Regions from separate parts of the Cupriavidus sp. HY129 genome, predicted to be linked through region 1. Evidence: predicted binding sites of a transcription regulator. Region 1 holds the regulator's gene; each other region holds the start of a gene.
The links. Region 1 encodes LexA, which represses DNA repair genes until DNA is damaged. Its sites were predicted from a motif close to ACTGTATNNNNATACAGT; they were not measured.
Positions count from the first base shown of each region.

Region 2: imuA (translesion DNA synthesis-associated protein ImuA) is a predicted target of LexA. The motif match lies at 1,715-1,732, and genes of this name have one in related genera.
Region 3: recA (recombinase RecA) is a predicted target of LexA. The motif match lies at 1,884-1,901, and genes of this name have one in related genera.
Region 4: imuA (translesion DNA synthesis-associated protein ImuA) is a predicted target of LexA. The motif match lies at 3,609-3,626, and genes of this name have one in related genera.

Region 1 is NZ_CP083254.1:2,017,676-2,022,799, reverse strand. Features, by position in the region: gene K6G35_RS09155 (bifunctional aspartate transaminase/aspartate 4-decarboxylase) at 1-711, opposite strand, end outside; gene K6G35_RS09150 (hypothetical protein) at 981-1,253, shown strand; gene K6G35_RS09145 (hypothetical protein) at 1,370-1,543, opposite strand; gene lexA (transcriptional repressor LexA) at 1,667-2,323, opposite strand; gene K6G35_RS09135 (asparaginase) at 2,529-3,530, shown strand; gene rpsF (30S ribosomal protein S6) at 3,648-4,022, shown strand; gene priB (primosomal replication protein N) at 4,043-4,342, shown strand; gene rpsR (30S ribosomal protein S18) at 4,346-4,624, shown strand; gene rplI (50S ribosomal protein L9) at 4,655-5,107, shown strand.
Region 2 is NZ_CP083255.1:2,644,616-2,649,739, reverse strand. Features, by position in the region: gene K6G35_RS28220 (DUF1579 domain-containing protein) at 1-451, shown strand, start outside; gene K6G35_RS28215 (nitrogen fixation protein NifQ) at 546-1,169, shown strand; gene K6G35_RS28210 (hypothetical protein) at 1,227-1,562, opposite strand; gene imuA (translesion DNA synthesis-associated protein ImuA) at 1,786-2,745, shown strand; gene K6G35_RS28200 (Y-family DNA polymerase) at 2,636-4,369, shown strand; gene K6G35_RS28195 (error-prone DNA polymerase) at 4,396-5,124, shown strand, end outside.
Region 3 is NZ_CP083254.1:480,801-485,924, reverse strand. Features, by position in the region: gene recX (recombination regulator RecX) at 60-530, opposite strand; gene recA (recombinase RecA) at 670-1,731, opposite strand; gene K6G35_RS02320 (response regulator) at 1,971-2,660, shown strand; gene K6G35_RS02315 (sensor histidine kinase) at 2,682-4,256, shown strand; gene K6G35_RS02310 (DUF4212 domain-containing protein) at 4,253-4,573, shown strand; gene K6G35_RS02305 (MFS transporter) at 4,931-5,124, shown strand, end outside.
Region 4 is NZ_CP083256.1:29,952-35,075, forward strand. Features, by position in the region: gene K6G35_RS29040 (error-prone DNA polymerase) at 1-1,486, opposite strand, end outside; gene K6G35_RS29045 (Y-family DNA polymerase) at 1,492-2,955, opposite strand; gene imuA (translesion DNA synthesis-associated protein ImuA) at 2,882-3,586, opposite strand; gene K6G35_RS29055 (DUF3800 domain-containing protein) at 3,829-4,608, opposite strand; gene K6G35_RS29060 (hypothetical protein) at 4,712-4,861, opposite strand.

The DNA.
Region 1 (5,124 bases):
TTCCTTCTTCGGGTACTGCCATCCACTTGCGGGGTCGGCATCGATCGAAACCTCGGTCAGGTGGTATTCGGCCAGTTCCGGAATTTCGATATACGGCGTGAAGATCGGCATTCCCAGTGCGATCGTGTCACCGGGATTGATCAGATGATTGACCTTCAACGAATTGAAGAGGTACGTCATCGCGGCGGTTCCGCCTTCCACGGCGTACAGGTCGAAATCGCCCAGGAACGGATGCGCGCCAATCATTTCCTTGCGGATGTACTGTTTGACGATCTTCTCGCTCAGTCGGAGCATCCGGTCGGGAACCGGATAGTTGCAGGCCAGGATCCCTTCGCACATTTCGTACAGGAAATCACCGCCATCCAGACCGAGCTGGTCGCGCACATACGATACGGCCCCGGTCAGGAACTTGACGCCGGGAACGTCCTTGTGCACGCGGGCATAAAGGTCGAACCGCTCCTCGATACCTGCGCGTCGCGGGAAACCGCCGACACCTTCTGGCAAATACGAAAATGACCTTTCCGATTCGATCATGGCGAACTGGCCGAGCTGCCAGAAACCATGTCGCGGGATGGTTGCCAGAAAATTCGGATTACCTCGCCCGGCGTTTAGCATCAGGCGATTCGATACGCTTCCTGCCAACTTGATGAGTTCGTCCTTGAGTTCGAAAGGCGACAGGCTGGCGAGCCCTGACGTATCGTGCTTGGCCATCGTGCATCTCCTGAAGGTGCTGTGCGGTATAGGGGCGTGGGAGGGACGAAAGGCTTCAACCTCTCGTCATCGTCGGATCGAATGGGGCAAAACTATGCTGGGTTGGCGCTTTCCGCCACGATCGACGTTCTCGGTTGTTACCCTAGCCGGAGAGCGAGAAATTTTCATTGGCCCAAAGAACTACGAATGGTCAGGAAAATGCGCGACGTCGCGAAATCGGGCAAATAATCTGTAAAGATCAGGAATTGCAGATGCTGCGGAGGAGAAGCATGACGCTCAGATTTCACGAACTCTCTCCCGATGTGCGGGAGGCTCTGGAGTCCATTTGCGCCAGGCACGGATTCGTCCCCGAGGATTTCAAATTCGCGGTTGCGTACGCGCTCAATCCGGGGGAGGGGGCTGCGGATATGGTGACTGTCGAACGCGTGGTCGGCGGTCAGTTGCAGAAATACAAAGGAGGCGCTAGCGGGGCTGCGACCTGGCTGGCTGCCTTTGAGGCAGACCTCGCGTCCGATTGGTTCGGCGCGCCGTTGGCCGATTAATGTCGAGTCAGATTGATGATGGTCGGGCCCCGATCAGCGTCGGGTCCCGGGGCCATCATCGCCCGTACATGCAGCAATGCGCTGCAGTGCATGGTGGCGGAAGAGAGCGGGCTGCCTCAATCAAGAGTTTTCGAGGAGGGTTCAGCAAGCTCGAGCATTCGGCAGATGGCGGCCATATTGCCGACCATGGTGCGGCGATGGGTGCCCTGGTAGACGCGAACGCCCTTGATCTGGCGGAAGGGGACCGGCTTGACCGGACGGCGGGATGCGACGGTTTCGGATTGCAGCATGGCAACACCTCGTAATTTGCGTTCAGCAGAAGTCCGCACCCGTCGTCCGTAAAGGACGGGGCGGCGTTGGCAAAGCAAAAGCGGGTGACCGGGGCAGGTGGCCAGCTGCCTGGGTCCGGAGAGTCAGAAGCCTGAAGATCTGATCAGGCCAACTGCGATACCCTCCAGGGAGAACTCATCACGTCCTGCATGCAAGACGATGTTCTGGAAGTCGGGGTTCTCGGCGATCAACTCGATCGTATCGCCGCGTTTCTTCAAGCGTTTGACGGTGACGTCATCGCCCAGACGGGCGACGACAACCTTACCGTTCGCAGCTTCGCTGGCTTTCTTCACGGCAAGCAGGTCGCCATCCAGAATGCCGGCGTCGCGCATGCTCAGGCCGCGAACGCGAAGTAGATAGTCGGGGCGCTCGTCAAAGACAGAGGCATCGACTTGATACTGCCGGTCGATATGCTCGGCAGCCAGAATCGGGCTGCCAGCTGCGACACGACCGACTAATGGCAATGTCAGTTGCAGCACACCCGCCATCGGTAACGAGAACTGATCGGGTCGTTCAGAGTCGCTACGCGTCACCTTCAGGCGAATGCCTCGCGATGCGCCCGGCGTCAGCTCGATCACGCCCTTGCGCGCCAGAGCCCGCAGGTGTTCCTCGGCCGAATTGGGGGAGGAGAAGCCGAATTCGGCGGCGATCTCAGCACGAGTGGGCGGAAAGCCCGTGTTGCGGATCGTGTCGCGGATCAGGTCGAAAATCTGCTGCTGCCGGGGTGTCAGGGTCGCCATGGGTCGCAGGTCTTGTGCCGAAGCACTGTATGTTTAAACAGTATGCTGTGATTTTATACAGTATCGGGTGAAGTGCAAGCACATTTTGCGCAGCCGGCTCAACACGAGTAGTTCCGTGGGGTGAGGCCCACGGGTTTGCCACGGGTTCGGCCAAGCGTTCGCGCAGTTACAATCGGCCCGCCTTCAAGCTCCGTCAACCCCGTCCATGTCCGTACTCCTGCCTCGTATCGTTGTGCTCGCGACTGGCGGCACCATCGCCGGTTCGTCCGCTAATCCTGCCAGTAGCGCGCACTATCAGGCTGCGACAGTACCTGTATCGCAACTTGTGCAGGCAGTGCCCGCGCTGGCAGATGTGGCGCGGGTCGAAGCGGAGCAGGTGGCGCAGGTGGACAGCAAGGACATGATGTTCGATCTCTGGCGGTTGCTTGCCGCGCGAATCGGGTATTGGTCCGCGCAGGCCGATGTCGCCGGAATCGTGATCACACATGGCACTGACACGCTGGAAGAGACGGCGATGTTCCTGCATCTGACGCAGGCTTGCCCGTTGCCTGTCGTGATGACTGCGGCCATGCGCCCATCGACATCGCTTTCGGCTGACGGGCCGCTGAACCTGCTCGATGCGGTGCGCGTGGCGGCAAGCCCGGCGGCGGTTGGCAAGGGTGTGCTCGTGGTCCTGAATCAGCAGATTCATGCCGCGCGTGATGTCGTCAAGGCGCATACGTCGGCTGTCGATGCTTTCCATTCGCCAGTTGCCGGTCCGCTTGGCTTTGTGCAGGATACCTACGTCCATTTCTCGCGCACCCCGGGTCCTGGTCAGGCGCCGCGCTTGCCGGTGCCCGCTGTATGGCCGTTGGTGGAGATCGTCGCCAGCTATGCGCAGCCGGGGAGGGTAGCTATCGACGCGATGGTGGCCGCAGGCGTGCTAGGGTTCGTCGTGGCCGCGGCTGGCAACGGTTCCGTGCACGAAACGCTGACGGCCGCGCTGGTCGACGCCGCGGCATGTGGTATAGCGGTGGCGCGTAGTTCGCGTACCGGTGCTGGTCATGTGGCAATCCCCGCACCGCCGCGACCGATAGGTGGCGTATTCGTCTCGTCGGGTGACCTCAACCCCTACAAGGCGCGCGTGCTGCTGCTGCTGGCGTTGGCTGACGACCCTTCGCTGGGGCGCGATGCGGCCCGGCTTCAGGCGCTCTTCGAGCGGTACTGAGGCAGGCCGGGCGCCGAATTCTTGCGGGAAGGCCCCTTTCCGGGCTATACTCGCGGGCTACTCAACCTTGCCGCACCGGACGTGACGCCCGGGTGGCTCATCCCAAAAGGAGCGTCAATGCGTCATTACGAAATCGTATTTATCGTCCATCCGGACCAGAGTGAACAAGTGCCGGCGATGATCGAGCGTTACAAGCAGCTCGTCACGTCGCAAAACGGCCAGATTCACCGCGTGGAAGACTGGGGCCGTCGTCAAATGGCCTACATGATCCAGAAGCTGGCCAAGGCTCACTACGTTTGCCTGAACATCGAATGCGGCAAGGACACGCTGGCTGAACTCGAACACGCGTTCAAGTTCAACGACGCCGTGCTGCGTCACCTGATCGTTCAGACCAAGAAGGCCGAGACTGCTCCTTCGCCGATGATGAAGGAAGTGCAGCGCGAAGAAGCCCGCAAGGCCGCGCAAACGACCACGGAAGGCCAGCCCGCCTAAGAGCGGACTGCATTGTTGCGGTGAACCAGCTTCGGCTGACCGCCACGCTCGTCGAGCGAGAGGCGTTGCGCTATACGCCGGCCGGAGTGCCCGTCGTCAACTGCATTCTGCAGCATACCGGCGAGGCGCTGGAGGCGGAAACGCCCCGGCAGGTGGAGTTCGCAATCGTGGCCATGGGCATTGGCGCCGTTGGCCAGCAGCTTGAGCGGTTGCCGCTCGATACGCTGCTCGATTGCGAAGGCTTTCTAGCCCACAAGCACCGCAACAGCAGGACACTGGTCTTTCACATCACTCGATGTAAAGCATTCGAAAAGGATTGAATCATGGCATTCGTCAAACGTGACAACAAGAACAAGAAGCGCTTTCAGCAACAGAACCCGCTGTTCAAGCGCAAGCGCTTCTGCCGCTTCACCGTGGCTGGCGTCGAACAGATCGACTACAAGGATCTGGACACGCTGAAGGACTTCATCGGCGACAACGGCAAGATCACGCCGGCTCGCCTGACCGGTACCAAGGCTCACTATCAGCGTCAGCTGGATACGGCCATCAAGCGCGCCCGCTTCCTGGCGCTGATGCCGTACACCGACCTGCACAAGAACTGATAGTCCCAGGACCGCAAGGAGAAATACACGATGCAAGTCATTCTGCTGGAAAAAGTCATCAACCTGGGTAGCCTGGGTGACATCGTTCGCGTGAAGGACGGTTACGCTCGTAACTTCCTGATCCCGACCAAGCGCGCACGCCGCGCAACGCAAAGCGCCATCGCCGAATTCGAAGTGAAGCGCGCCGAGCTGGAAAAGGCCGCCGCCGAGAAGCTGGCTGCCGCTCAAACCGAAGGCGAGAAGCTGAACGGCCTGACCGTCCAGATCACCCAGAAGTCGGGTGTGGACGGCCGTCTGTTCGGTTCGGTGACCAACGCCGACATCGCTGAAGCCCTGGCTGGTCAAGGCTTCAAGCTGGAGAAGGCTCAGGTTCGCATGCCGGCCGGTCCGCTGAAGGTTGTTGGCGACCACCCGGTCAGCGTTGCTCTGCACACCGACGTGGTGGTGGATGTGACCGTGGCCGTTCTGGGCGAGCACGTCTAAGCCGTACCCCGCGAAGC
Region 2 (5,124 bases), on a different replicon from region 1:
CGGCAGGTGGGTAGGCGAAGGCGAGGCCCAGATGGGCCCGGAGGCGCCGCCTGAAAAATGGAAGATCCCCGAGCAGGTCAGCCAGGTGGGCGACGTCTGGGTGCAGGCGCGTGCGGAGGGCGAGTTTCCGGGCTGCGGGTCGGCGGTCACGATCATGACGCTCGGCTACGACCCCGTTCGCAAGCATTTCGTCGGCACGTTCATCGGTTCGATGATGACCCACATGTGGGTCTACGAAGGCGATCTCGAGGCCGATGGGCGCACGCTCACGCTGCGTGCCGATGGCCCGGCGTTCGGCCCGGATGGCAATATGATCGAGGGAAAAACGGCGAAGTACCGCGATGTTGTGGCCCTGGTGGATGACGATCACCGCACGCTGACGTCGTTCATGCAGGCCGACAACGGCGAGTGGATGCAGATCGTGCAGGCTCGCTATCGTCGCGAGAAGTAGGACGCCGTTCGCGGTTTGACTGGCGTTATATACGTGGTTATATTGCGATGCGATGCCCGCCATTCCGCGGGCGCGCTGCCGTACTGCTGCCACGATGAACCGCTCACTGCTGTTGCTGGATGCCTTTGCTGCCCAACCCGGCGATCCCGTTACACGGGCGTTGGCCGGGGTGCTGGAGTCTGCCTGCGCGGGGCGCCTGCCGCGCTTCGCGCAATGGCTCGGCCTGCCGCCGGACGCGTTCCGGCACATGCTGGATCACTGCTTTCCCGGGGCCGCGCAGGCGGGGTGGGCGCCAGATGTTCCACCACAGGCGCCGGACAGCCTGCCGTGCGAATTCGCCGATCTGGTGGAGATGCTCGAGGACGGCTGCGCGCCGGGCGCGGCAGGGATGCTGGTGCATTGGGCCGCGCACGCGCTGGCCTGCGGCTGCTTTGGCCATACGCACTTGTGGCAGGACATGGGCCTGTCCGGGCGCGACGATGTGTCCGCGTTGCTGCGGCAGGTCTTCTGGCCGGTCTTCGCGGCCAATACCACGGACATGAAATGGAAGAAGTTCTTCTATCACCGCGTCTGCGAGCGGCTCGACATTCATCCTTGCCCTGAGCCCTCGTGCGAGGGCTGCGACCATTACGCGGCCTGTCACGGCGCCGAATCAGCCATTGAATCGGTCATTGAATCGGCCATCGAGTCGGTCATCGTGAGACAGCCCCGCTCCTAATTCCCGATTGAAGTCTCCCCAGCTCCCCGGTGCGGGCCGGCGAGCGCATGAGCGTGGTTACGCGCGATCGGCGTGATCGAGTTCGCTGCTGCTCCACCAGGCCTCCAGCAGCGGCTGGAAGCGGTCGTCGGGCGCGCGCGGTACGCGCGTGCTCTTGCGGGCGGGCGGGAGCTGCCGGCCCGTGAGCTGGTAGACGATGGCGGCGGGCAACGTGCCGGGACCGTAGGGCACGTGATCGACCACGCTCATCTGGCGCGCGGCCTTCAGCGCGCGCGTGGTTTCCTCGGGGGTGAGACCACACGCGTCGGCCATCACGTCACGGCGCAGCGGACCTTGACGCTTGAGACCATCGATCAGCAGATGCACGCAATCGCGCGTATTCCGTTGTTTCATGTCGCGCATTTTGCGTACCTGCCCCGGACTGCACAATCGTGCATGACATTTGTTTGCATTCGTGCCGGGAATCCGTGGCAGTTCGCTGACAAGCGCACATTCCAGGCGGTGAGCGCGCCACATTCGTGCTGCAGGCTTGCATCGGTCTCGATACTGTATAAATATACAGTATTCGTAAAAATACGAGGGCAACGCCAGTCGATTGCGCCTCTTCATCCACATCATGACCGTGTCATCGCATGTCACGCCGCCGACAGTCGTGGCGGGCCATGCGGCTTCCTCCTCCTCCGCGCCCCGTGCATCGGTGAGCGAACTCGAGCACCGCTACCCCGGGCTGTGGCGCGCGGGTCAGCTCGGCCGCGCCGGGCGCTTGCCCGTGTGCCCGACCGGGTACGACGCCCTGACGGCCGAACTGCCAGGCGGCGGCTGGCCTGCTGGCGCCGTGACCGAGTTGCTGCTGGCCCAGGGTGGCGCGGGCGAATTGCGTCTGCTGATGCCGGCGTTGCGCGCGCTGGCCGCGGCGGGGCGCCGCATCGGTTTCGTCGATCCTCCGTACCTGCCCAATGCGGCCGGATTGACGGGAGGACTGGCGGCAGGACTGGCCGACGGTGGCCTGCCCGCGCGTCAGCTTTACTGGGTACGTCCGCAGGCGGGTGCGACCGTGGCATCGCGCCGCGCCGACATGGCGTGGGCGGCCGAGCAGATGTTGCGCAGCCAGGCGTTCGGCGCGGTGCTGGTCTGGCTCCCGGCGGCGCGGCCAGAGGCGCTGCGGCGTCTGCAGGTGCTGGCGCAGGCCGGCGATACCGTGGTGTGGGTGCTGCGGCCGATCCGCGTGCTGCACGAATCGTCGCCGGCCATGCTGCGGCTGGCGTTATCGCCGTTGCCCGGCAATCTGCTATCCATCGTTTTTCACAAGCGGCGCGGCCCGGCACGCGACACGCCGCTGCTGTTGCCGCTGGAAGGCATGCTCCATGTGCCGCGGCGCGCGGGTGTGCCCGCGGTGCCCACGCCGGTCGCTCCGGTCGCTCCGGTCGCTCTGGTCGTTCCAGCAACTCCGGCAGGAGCCGATCATCATGTTCCCGATATCTCCGACATCCGCGGCAGCGCCAGCCATCCCGGCGTACTGGATCGCGGTGCACCTGCCGCGCCTGCCGCTGGACGCGCTGCAGCCGAGCTGGCCTGAGCCGGTCGATGCCGGTATGCCCGCCGCTACGTCTGCCCGTGCGTCTGCCATTACGTCCGCCGGTGCGTCCGCCGGTGCGTCCGCCGATCCCCGGCCCGCACCCCATACCGGAACGCTGCATCAGGCGCTGCCGGTGGCGGTGATCGAGCACGAGCGCGTGGTGCTGGCCAATGGCCCGGCCGTGGCGCTGGGCGTGCGCTATGGAATGCGGCGCGGCGGCGTGCAGGCGCTGTCGGCCGATGTGGTGCAACTCGATCGCGATCTCGCGGCGGAGTCCGCATTGATGACCTCGGCCGCTTTGGCGTTGCTGCATTTCACGCCGGCGGTGGCGATCGATGCCGAACCCGAAGCGGCCACGGTGATGCTCGATGTCACGGCCAGCCTGCGCCTGTTCGGCGGCCATCGCGCGTTGTGCCGGGCGATTCGCGCGCGTGTGCGGCAACTGGGCACGTTTGCGCAGATTGGCAGCGGTACCACGGCGCAGGGCGCCGCATGGCTGGCGCGTCAGCCGTTGCGCAAGACGTCGCGCGGCATTGTCCGGCCCGCGCGCCGCGCGGTGCGTGCCGCCCGCATGACGCACCTGCTCGACCGCCTGCCGGTGGAATGCCTGCACAGGCTGGCCGATCCCGAATGGCTCGAAGGCATTGGCTGCCGCACGCTGGGGCAGGTGCGCCGGTTGCCGCGCGCGGGGTTGTCACGCCGTATCGGCACGGAATTGCTGGCGCGGCTTGACCAGGCCTATGGCCAGATCTCGTCCGGGTTTGCCTGGTTCGAGGCGCCACCGGCGTTTGCGCAGCGCATGGAACTGCCAGGCCGCGTGGAGTCGGCCGAGGGCGTGCTGGCCGGGGCGCAGCGGCTGTTGCTGGCGCTCGCGGGCTGGCTGGCCGTGCAGCAGGCCGGCGTGACGCGCTGCGTGCTGATGCTGGAGCACGAACGCTACCGGCTGGGCGAAGACACCGACAGCACGCCGGTGCCGCTCAGGCTGGCGCAGCCAAGCCGCGATCCCGTGCATCTGTCGAAGCTACTGCGCGAGAAGCTCGACAAGATCCGCTTTCATGCGCCGGTGGGCGGGTTGGCGTTGCGCGTGGAGGCGATGGAAATTTGCGTACCGCAAAGCGACTCGCTGTTTCCGGAACCGGGTGCCGAACCGGCGGAACTGGGCCGGCTGCTCGATACGCTGGTGGCGCGGCTAGGGCGCGACAACGTGCTGCAACCGCATCCACTGGCGGATCACCGGCCCGAGCGCGCCAATCAATGGGCGCCTGTCGACGAACCGCCCGCCCGGGGCACGACGAACGGCACGACAAACGGCACGACAAACGGCACGACAAACGGCGGCACGACCCCGCCCGAACGGCCGCTATGGCTGCTGGAATCGCCATTGCCGCTGCGCGTGCACAAGCATCGCCCCATTCATGAGGGCCCGCTGGTGATGCTGACGCGCCCCGAACGCATCGAGGCCGGCTGGTGGGATGGTGGCCTGGCCACGCGCGACTACTTCATCGCCGAGCGCGACGACGGGCTGCGTTGCTGGGTCTATCGTGAACGCCCGGGGCATCCCACGCGCGACGGGCAGGAAGACGGCGGCGAATACCGCTGGTTCCTGCATGGGCTGTTTGCCTGAGCGCCCCGGATGCCAGGAGGTTGATCGTGCTGTCCGGCCTGTCTTCGTTGTTGCCGTCGCTGCCCGACTACGTCGAGCTGCACTGCATCTCCAACTTCACATTCCTGAACGGTGCCTCGCATCCGCAGGAACTGATTTCGCGCGCGTTCCAACTGGGCTACAGCGGGCTGGCGCTGACCGATGAATGCTCGGTGGCCGGCACCGCCCGCGCGCATCATGCGATCAAGGTGCTGCGCGAGGATATGTGGGAGGCGGTGGCACGCAGCGCCCGGCGGCTTGCCGCGGGGCAGACGACGGGCGATGTCGACGAGATGGAAGAACTGTCGGTATTCGACCTCGACACCGGCGACGAAGAGAGCGATGCAGGAGGTGTGGAGGATGCGGGGGATGCGGAGGATGAGGATGCGCTGTCGCCGGACGATTTCGACGATGACCCCGATGCCGCCGCGCGCCGTCATCGCGTGCTCGAAGCCCGCGCCGCCGCTGCCGATGCGTTCAACCTGATCATCGGCAGCCGCTTCACGTTGACAGCCGCGCCCGAAGACACCATGCCGCCACCGCGCCTGGTGCTGCTGGCGCGCAATCGCATCGGGTTTGGCGACCTGTGCGAGTTCATCACGCTGGGCCGCACCCGCGCGGAGAAGGGCAGCTATCTGCTGTATCCATCCGATCTTGCCGATCCGCAGCCGAAGCAGGCGCATCTGCGCGGCATGCCGGATTGCCTGGTGGTCCTGCTGCCCGATTACTGCGCCGAT
Region 3 (5,124 bases), 1.5 Mb from region 1:
CCGACTTCACACGAATACCCCTCATGCGTACACAGGTATGCGGCTGCCCGCATAGCCCGTCATTTCCCCAAGTCGTCCAGGCCTTCGTCCTCGGCCCCGCGGATGATCTTGCCCACAACCGATCGGGAAAATCCGCGCGCCATCATGAACCGGACTTGCTTGGCGTGGGCCTCCGGCGAGTCCGGCGGAGCACCGAAACGCTTGCGCCAAACCTCGCGTGCGCGATCCAGCTCGGAATCGCGCAGGCGGTCCTGCAGATCACGTAGCTGCTCATTGCCGAGTTGGTGCGTCTTGGCTTCCTGCAATACACGCGCCGCGCCGTAGCGACTGGCCCGGCGGTGAACGAGGCTATCGACGAACCGCTCATTGGACAGCCAGTTGTCGCGTTCGAGCACATCGAGCAGAGCCTCCACCTCCTCTGCCGATTCGGCATGAGGCGCCAGCTTGCGCGCGAGTTCGGCCCGGCTGTGCTCCCGACGGGAAAGGTAGCCGACGGCACGGGCTTTCAGGGAGAGGGGGGGACGGGGCATTCGGCTGATATTCGGCTGATATTCGGCTGATAACGAGGAAGCCGGCAGTCGGCGCTGCGGGATACGGGAAAATCGGGGTGAAAACAAAAAAGCCGCCGCACAAGTATGCGACGGCTTTCGTCAGACAGCGACGTCAGGGTCAGCCTTCGACCTCTGCCGGCGCGCCCGCCACGGTATTCAGCGGCGCCACGCCCAGCGCCAGACGCACCTTGTTCTCGATCTCGTCGGCGATGTCCGGGTTCTCGCGCAGGTACTCGCGTGCGTTGTCCTTGCCCTGGCCGATCTTTTCGCCGTTGTAGCTGTACCAGGCACCGGCCTTCTCAACGATCTTGGCGTCCACGCCCAGGTCAATGATTTCACCCTGGCGCGAGATACCCTGGCCATAGAGGATGTCGAAGAACGCCTCGCGGAACGGAGGTGACACCTTGTTCTTGACCACCTTGACCTTGGTCTCGTTGCCGACGACTTCGTCGCCCTTCTTGATCGAGCCGATACGGCGGATGTCCAGGCGCACCGAAGCGTAGAACTTCAGCGCGTTACCGCCGGTGGTGGTTTCAGGCGAACCAAACATCACACCGATCTTCATACGGATCTGGTTGATGAAGATCACCAGGCAGTTCGTGCGCTTGATCGTGCCGGTCAGCTTGCGCAGCGCCTGGCTCATCAGACGAGCCTGCAGGCCGGGCAGCGAATCGCCCATCTCGCCCTCGATTTCCGCCTTCGGCACCAGAGCGGCCACCGAGTCGATCACGATCAGGTCGATCGAGCCCGAGCGCACCAGCGCGTCGGTGATTTCCAGGGCCTGCTCGCCGGTATCGGGCTGGGAGATCAGCAGGTTGCCGACGTCCACGCCAAGCTTGCCGGCATATTGGACGTCCAGGGCGTGCTCGGCGTCGATGAACGCGCAGGTGCCGCCCAGCTTCTGCATCTCGGCCACCACCTGCAGCGTCAGCGTGGTCTTGCCGGACGATTCCGGACCGTAGATCTCGACCACGCGGCCGCGCGGCAGGCCACCCACGCCCAGCGCAATGTCCAGCCCCAGCGAGCCGGTGGACACTACCTGGATGTCCTGTTCGATTTCGCCATCGCCCAGGCGCATGATCGAGCCCTTGCCGAACTGCTTCTCAATCTGGGAGAGCGCGGCGGCAAGCGCCTTCTGCTTCTCAGCGCTCACGCCGGCGCCGGCCTTCTTGTCGTCCATGGTCGTCCTTCAATCAATGGTGTATAAATAGGCCGCATACGGCGCGGCGCCCGGAACCCAAAGCCCTTTTTCGGGATGGAATTTCCAGGCCACGACGCCCAACCCGGCATGGTGCGATCACCTTTCATGGTAGCTCGCCCGGAATGTCGGGTACTGTATAAAAAAACAGTATGCTTGGCAAGCCCCACCGGCACCGCGGCCGGCGGCCGGCTGTGGCCGGCCACGAGGTGGAGACAATCATGCGGATTCTTATCGCCGAAGATGACGATGTGCTGGCAGACGGGCTGACGCGCTCGTTGCGCCAGTCCGGCTATGCCGTCGATCACGTTGCGAATGGCGTGGAAGCCGATTCGGCCCTTTCCACGCAGTCGTTCGACCTGCTGATCCTCGATCTCGGCCTGCCCCGCATGTCCGGGCTCGAGGTGCTCAAGCGGCTGCGCGCGCGCAGCGCCATGGTGCCCGTGCTGATTCTGACTGCGGCCGACAGCGTCGACGAACGCGTGAAGGGGCTGGACCTCGGCGCCGACGACTACATGGCCAAGCCGTTCGCGCTGTCCGAACTCGAGGCCCGGGTGCGCGCGCTGGTGCGCCGTGGCGCAGGCGGTGGCGCCACGCTGATGCGCCACGGGCCGCTCGCGTTCGATCAGGTCGGCCGCATCGCCTATCTCAATGAACAGATGCTGGATCTCTCCGCGCGAGAGGTCGGTCTGCTCGAAATCCTGCTCACGCGCAGCGGGCGGCTCGTATCGAAGGAGCAGCTCGTCGATCACCTGTGCGAATGGGGCGAGGAAGTCAGCAATAACGCGATCGAGGTGTATGTGCACCGCCTGCGCAAGAAGATCGAGGTTGGCGGCATCCGCATCGCCACGGTGCGCGGGCTGGGCTACTGCCTCGAGAAATTCCAGCCGGCCGTGGCCGCGCATGGCTGACACCACGGGGGCTGATCGCGCATGAGCCTGCTGCGACTGCCGTGGCGACGCCGTTCCGCCGCGGGCCCCGCACGCGCGACGGACCCCACCCGGCCCACGCTGGCCGATGCCGCGGCCGAAGACCAGGCGCTGGCCGACGCCCTGCCGCACCTCGAAGAAACCTCGGCGCACCCAGCGCCCCGCTCGCTGTTTGGCGAGATTCTCGACTGGATGCTGGCGCCGCTTCTGCTGCTCTGGCCGATGAGCATCGCCGTCACATACCTCGTCGCCAAGTCGATTGCCAACGGGCCGTTCGACCGCGCGCTAGAAGCAAGCGCCATCGTGCTGTCGCAGCAGGTGCGCGAGGTCAACGGCCGCGTCACGCTGCAGCTTCCACTGTCCGCGCGGGAGATCCTGCGCGCCGACGAGACCGACAACATCTACTACCTGGTGGTAGGCAAGCACGGCGAGTACGTGGCGGGTGATCACGACCTGCCGCTTCCGTCCGAGGACGAAGAGGGACATGCCGGGCTGGTATCGCTGCGCGACGATCGCGTGGCCGGCAACGATGTGCGCGTCGCCTATACCTACGTCGACCTGAAGAACGTCAACGGCGCCCAGCCCGTGCTGGTGCAGGTGGCCGAGACGCTGGACAAGCGCGCGCGGCTGGCCAATGAAATCATCAAGGGCGTCATCCTGCCGCAGTTCGTGATCCTGCCGCTCGCGGTGGTGCTGGTGTGGTTTGGCCTCACGCGCGGGCTGGCACCGCTGACCGCGATCCAGCAGCGCATCCGCGCGCGCAATCCCGGCGACACGAGCCCGATCGACGAGCGCGCCGCGCCGCAGGAAATCACGCCACTGGTAGCATCGTTCAACGACCTGTTGTCGCAACTCGAGCAGTCGGTGCAGACACAGAAGCGTTTCATCGCCGATGCCGCACACCAGATGAAGACACCGCTCGCGGGTCTGCGCATGCAGGCGGAACTGGCCCAGCGCGAGCAATCACCGGAGGAACTGCATCGATCGCTGGCGCAGATCGCCGGCAGCTCCAAACGCACCGCGCATCTGGTTACCCAGTTGCTGTCGCTGGCACGCATGGAAAATCTGGCAGGGGTAGGCGGCATGACGCCGGTAAACCTGACCGCGCTGGCGCGCGACGTGGTCAAGGACCTGTTGCCCCAGGCATGGGCGCGGCAGATCGACCTTGGCCTGGAAGGCGACGAGCACCCCGTGATGGTCACGGGCAATCGCGTGATGCTGACGGAGATGCTCAACAACCTCGTCGACAACGCCATTCGCTACACGCCACCCGGCGGACATGCCACGGTGCGCGTCATCGCCGATGCATTCGAGCCGTTCGCATATCTCGATGTGGAAGACACCGGGCCGGGCATCCCCCCGAGCGAGCGCGGACGCGTGATGGAGCGTTTCTATCGTGTGCTCGGCACCAACACCGAAGGCAGCGGCCTGGGGCTGGCCATCGTGCGCGAGATCGTGCAGCAGCACGGCGGCGAAGTATCCATCGACGACAACGTGTACCAGACCGAGCCTCGTCTGGCCGGTGCCCGGTTCCACGTGACGCTGCGCCGCGCGCCGCCGGAAGAGACCAACACATGAGGAAAGCCCCGCCCGACCGCATGACGCCGCGCGAGCGGCTTGCCTGGCGCCACAACCTGCGCTGGATCGCCGTGCTGCTGGTGATCTGGTTCGTCGTGACGTTCGTCGTCGCCTGGTTCGCACGCGAACTGCGTTTCGACTTCTTCGGCTGGCCCTTCTCGTTCTGGGCGGCCGCGCAGGGCGCGCTGATCGTATATGTAGCAATGGCCGCGCTCTACGCCTGGCACATGAATCGGGTGGATCGCGAACTCGACAGCGAGACGCCAGACGCCGAGACCCATCCCGCACCACCCACCAATCCCACCGGCCGATCCTGACGCAGCCGGCCGATCCTGACGCAAACACGCGGCACCCCTCGTAAGGGGCAATTCGATGACCATGCCGCGTCACGTGCGCCAATGCTGCAAAGCAAGATTCCCGCGCACCCTACAAGCCATGCGGTTTGCGGTTTCGGACCGACGCAACGCAGCAAATACTCCGCTGAAAGCAGCCTCGAAACGTCTAGCGTATACCCCGACGAATCCGGCACGTTTTGCGGGAACTCTGTCAGAACTCAGTAAGTTTCGCCTCCCACAATCCTTTGCAGCTTCGGTGCAGAGGCCGGCACGCGCGGATACCTCAAGCGCAAGACACGGCCAGACCGGGGACCCTTTCGACAGACGGAGGAGACAACAATGGCAAACGCGCAAAACGTGGCAATGCCTGGCGGCAAAGCCCACAATGCGCCGATGACGCGCGAGGAGAAGAAGGTCATTTTCGCCTCGTCGCTCGGCACGGTGTTCGAGTGGTACGACTTTTATCTGTATGGTTCGCTGGCGGCGGTGATCGCCAAGCAGTTCTTCGCGGGCCTCGACCCCACTTCCGCATT
Region 4 (5,124 bases), on a different replicon from region 1:
GGAAGCCAAGCAGCGACACGGCCATGTGTGCCCAGCGTTGGGACAATGCCGCTTCCGTATCCACGCCGCTTTCGCCAAAACGCTTAAGGAGATCCGCTTTGCTGTCGAACCAATGGTGAGATTTCGCGACCAGGTCGACGATCGCGGGATCCACACCTAATGCCTTGCCTGTGTCGCGCAGCGCGCTGCGAGGCCGGTAGGTGGTCACCGCGGCAGCCAGTGCCGCGCGGTCCCTCCCGTACTTGCGATACAGGTACTGGATCACCTCCTCGCGGCGCTGATGCTCGAAGTCGACGTCGATATCGGGCGGCTCGGCGCGCTCTTTTGAAATGAACCGCTCGAACAGCAGGTTGCCGCGTGCCGGGTCAACTTCGGTAATGCCGAGACAGTAGCAGACGGCGGAATTGGCTGCGGACCCGCGACCCTGGCAGAGAATGCCGTTGGAGCGGGCGAACCGCACGATGTCGTAGACCGTCAGGAAATAGGGTTCATACGACATGTCGCGGATCAGTGCGAATTCATGTTCGAGTTGCTGCTGGACGGCAAGGGGGATGCCGTCCGGATAGCGACGGTGCGCGCCGACATAGGCTTCGCCCCGCAGATAGTCGGACGGCGTGACGCCATCCGGCACCACTTCTTCGGGATACTCGTAACGGAGCTCGTCCAGCGAAAATTGACACAGGTTTGCAATGTGGACCGACTCCGTCAGGTAGCGGTGCGGGTAAATGTTGGCGAGTCGCAAGCGGGAGCGCAGGTGCTGCTCGGCGTTAGGCAGGAGGTCATACCCACATTCGGGAACCGGGCGATGCACACGGATGGCAGTCAGCACGTCATGCATCGGCTTGCGCGAGCGTACGTGCATGGTGACGTTGCCAGTGGCGACGATGCGCAGGTGATGTCGCGCCGCGGCCGCTTCGACCGTGCCGCGGTGGATATCGTCCATCGGCTTGTAGAGCAGGCTCAATCCCATCCACGCCCTGCCAGCAAAAGTCGCGCTCACCCATGCCGATTGCGCCTCCAGCTTCTCGGCCGCCACGCCATAGTCCGGCGTGAACACGATCAAGCAATCTGGCAGCCCCTTCAGATGCTCGGACGGCGCTTCGGGCGCGGCCAAGTCGCGTGGGGTCAGCACATAGGAACCCTTGGCGGCGCGCATGCGCGCGAGCGTGATCAGTTCGCACAAGTTGCCATAACCTTCGCGGTTACGGGCAAGCGCAAGGAATGAGAGCGCGGGAGAGCCGTCGGCGTTCTGCAGCCGGAACCAGGCGCCAATTACAAGGCGAAGGCCGGCATTCCTGGCCTCTGTGTGGGCACGAACGATGCCCGCTAGCGAGCACTCGTCCGTGATGGCGAGCGCGTGGTAGCCCAACTGAGCGGCGCGCTCAGCGAGCTCTTCCGGCCGTGAGGCGCCGGCGAGGAAGGAGAAGTTGGAGCGGCAGTGCAGTTCCGCGTAGGCGGGCAGACCTGCCTTGGCGTTGATGTCCATGGTTTTCAGCCGAAGAGGCCATGCAGATACCACCGAGCCTCATCGCCTTCTCGGCTGCCCATGCGTTCCTGAAAGATCCAGTAGCAGGTGTGGTCCTTCGCCTCCGCAACGAAATAGTCGCGTGTCACCAGCTGGCCGCCCCACCAGCCCGACTCGATGCGCTCAGGCGGTGAGACGATACGCAGTGGCGATCCGTAGAAGGGACGGTGGTCGCGTTCAATCAGCGGCACCGGCTTGCCGAGCAGCCAAACAGGACGTGGCAGGCCTGCGGGCAACGTTGCGCTGGGCGGCTTGTCAGTGGCAGACTGCCAGCTGTTGGCGACTTCCGGGCGGTAGTCTGCACGCAAGCACGGTTGGCGGACATTGTCAGCGCCGAGGCGTGCCACCAGCAACTCAAGCAGGCGTGCATGGTCCGCCGGCGTGCCGCCCGGTTCTGGAAACAATGAATCGCTGGGGGGTGCCACCGGCTCGGTCTCGATGGCAGACACCGCGACGGCAATCATCGGCGCCTCGACAGTCAGCCGCGTCAGACGCTCTTTGAGCAGGCGAACCAAATGCTCTTCATGCCAGTTGGGCTCGGCCAGCGCAATCTCAATCTTCGTTGGTGCGATGGCAGCGGGGCCGCGCTCGTGGCGCAGTTCGACCGCAAACCGCTTGATGGCCAGGTGCCGGGCGGTTAGCCAGCCGACCATCTGTACCAGCAAGCCGCGAGTGTAGGCAAGGGCGGACTCAGCGTTGTCCATCCTATCCGGAAGATCCACCGCGGCGTCAAACGATGGGGGAGCTTCGACCCATTCGAAGACTTCAGGTGCTTCCCCATGGGCGCGATCCAACGCCTCAAGGATGGCGGCGCCGCATCGGCGCTGCAGGCCTGCGCGCGGCAGCCGGCGCAGGTCTCCTAGCGTCCGACAGCCGAGTCCGTCCAGCCACTCATCAAACGGCCGCGCCGCCGGCAGGATCGCAACGGGGATGCCGACCAGCGCTCGCACCAATGTGGGCATACTTAATGCCGTTCCGCCACCAGAGCGCGCAAGTAGCCAAGCGCCTTCGGCGGTTGGTGCGCATCCCGCGACAGGACTGAACCCCATTGCCCTGACGGCCGCCAGCATCCGTTGCCGCAGCTTGCGGACGCCGCCGAATAGTCGCAGCGTGGTGCTGATGTCGACAAGCACCGCCGCCTCCTCGGACGCAGCGACATTGGGCGAGAACTGCAGCATCGCCATCATGACACGCTCGAGCGCCGCCAGTTCTGCGCAACCATCGCGGTCAAAGAGAATGGTCTGCGGTGCGATCGTCTGTACGCCACCGCGGCGCATTGCCGGCTTCACGCCGGCCGCAATGGCCAGCGGCGACGCCATATGCACGCGCTCCCTGTCCAGGACAGCAACCGCTAGCTCAGTGGACCAGTTCGGTCGGAATACTTCGAGGGGCAGGGACGACAGGCGCAGGCAGATCCACAGGCGCAGCATGGCGATACAACAGAATGGGGGAGGGCTGCAGCGCTATGTGGAGCGGCGATTCCTGCTGCGGGCCTCGACGCTTAACGAACTGCACACGAATTCCGTCCGATGCGGGCTCCAATGTCAGGCGCAGCGGCGCCGGCGAGGCATCGCGTGCACAGGCCGTCGGACGAACCACGAAGAAAAGGACATCGGAGGCTTGGGCGGCAAGATGCAGACGCCGAAGCGCATCGTTACGCAGGTGCGACTGCCAAAAGACGAGCGCTCCGCAGGTCCCGGCGCGCAAGATCTGCTCCGCGGCCCACAGGGCGTCAGCGGTGTGCCGGGTTTCGATCCAGAGAGTCTGCGCGGACGGGACGCCCCAGTTGGCGAGCGCCAACGCTTGAGGCGCGTGCGGCGGTGCCAGAAGCGCGACAGGGCGGTTCGAGCGCGCGACGAGAGCAGGGCGTAGCAAGCGCAACTCGCCGATACCCGGCTGGCGCTGCAGCAACTCCGTCAGGCAACCGATCGGCCAGCCGCCGCCCGGAAGCTCCTTGTCGAGCGACGGATACCCGGTTGGAACGGTGCGTGCGTTGCCCCGAGCAAGCTGCGAGGCAAGCCAAAGTGACGGATGAATGGATTCTGGGGCGACGGTTAGCATGGCGAGCTCCTGCCCCCAGTGTACTGTATATTTATACAGTATTCACCTGCATTATCCGTCACATGAGCGGTTCCATCGCGCGATCGCTGCCACCAGCGGCCAACCAGCCCTGTTGCGAAAATCGCATCAGGGCTCGTATAATTTGGGTGTTGCAGGCAAGCGCGGAGCTTGTAGAGGTCGTCGAAAGACGGCAGCCCGTTTTGGGTGGGATCCTCGAATCCGGGGCCTGCAACCGTCTTTTCTCAGTCGTCGCGCACCGCGGCGATCACACGCCGACGCTCCCCATCTTCTGCGTCGCCGCACCAAAACTTCAAGCCGTAGCCGTCCACCTGTCCATTGCGCCGATACAGGTTGCGTGCGAGCATGCGCAGGTATCGGTCTTCCGTCTCCCCATACTGATTTCTGTGGACTGCGTAGAACGCGCTCGTCGCCACGGCGTCGGCGACCTGCAGGCCTGCCAACTGGTCGTGATTCACTGCGCGCACGCCATCAAGGTCGAGGCTGTCCCAATGGATGCGGCAGTCTTCCCGGCCCTGCAGTCGCACAAGGTAATGATGGAGGTCGGCATAGGACATCGCCGATCGGTTCGAGAAAATCAGTTCGGCCTTACCATCACCCTCACCAGGGCGCGCGGTATCCCTGCACAGCCAGCTCACGCGTTCCAGCAAAAGGCGGATCGTGTAGCGGTATAAGGAAAACGCCTCCTGCTGAAAAACCTCCGGGTCGGCGATTGAGGGCTTGTGGACCAGCACATGCACGTGCCGCAGTGGCGCCTCCCCAATCATGCGCGCCAGAGGCACCCGGTGCTCATGCCGCAGGTTGCGAAAATGCAGGGGCGATTTAGCAGGCTTCCTCAGTAGCTCCCTAGCGTTCTTGACGAGTTGCACCATTGCTAGGTCGTTCACAGTGCGAACTACCGTGGCGGACTGGACGAACCACCTCGAACTACCTTGCTCGTTGGGAAGGAACACAAATCCTTCGTCGCCCGACTCGTCGATATAGACGCGAAAGCTGGAGGTCATGCGTGATGCGTTGGTTATATGAGGGTGCCATTATGAGGCACACCAAAGGGCCGGGCTTCAAAATGATCTCGCTATGGACGCTACTTGGCCGGACGGACGTGCCCTATCCGTTGTCGGAAATGGCGGCAGGCGTCTGTAGTGGGCGCCCCGTCACGCCGATCACGATCTGCAACGCGCTGCTGGCGATCAGGGCGAACCGACACTTGTCGATGTCGAAGTCCTTGGTGTCCACGCTGAACAAGGGGTCGGCCATCGGCCTTGTGTGGGCTCATAAATCTGGAAGAATGCGTGGCAGGAGTTTTACTGGCTTGCCCTTCTGGGACTTCTCGAGGGGCGACCAATCTTCTGTTCCTGGGCTGCCACTTCTTATGGCAGAAACGTTCCCCTTCGGACCAGAAAGTCTTTGCAACGGTAGTTGAACGATTGAGCAGTTCCTCCAGCCGCAGCCCTTCCACCACGGTGGTATGGTCTTCGCTGCAGCAGCTCATGGCACAACCTCGCACGGCCTTGCCCTCG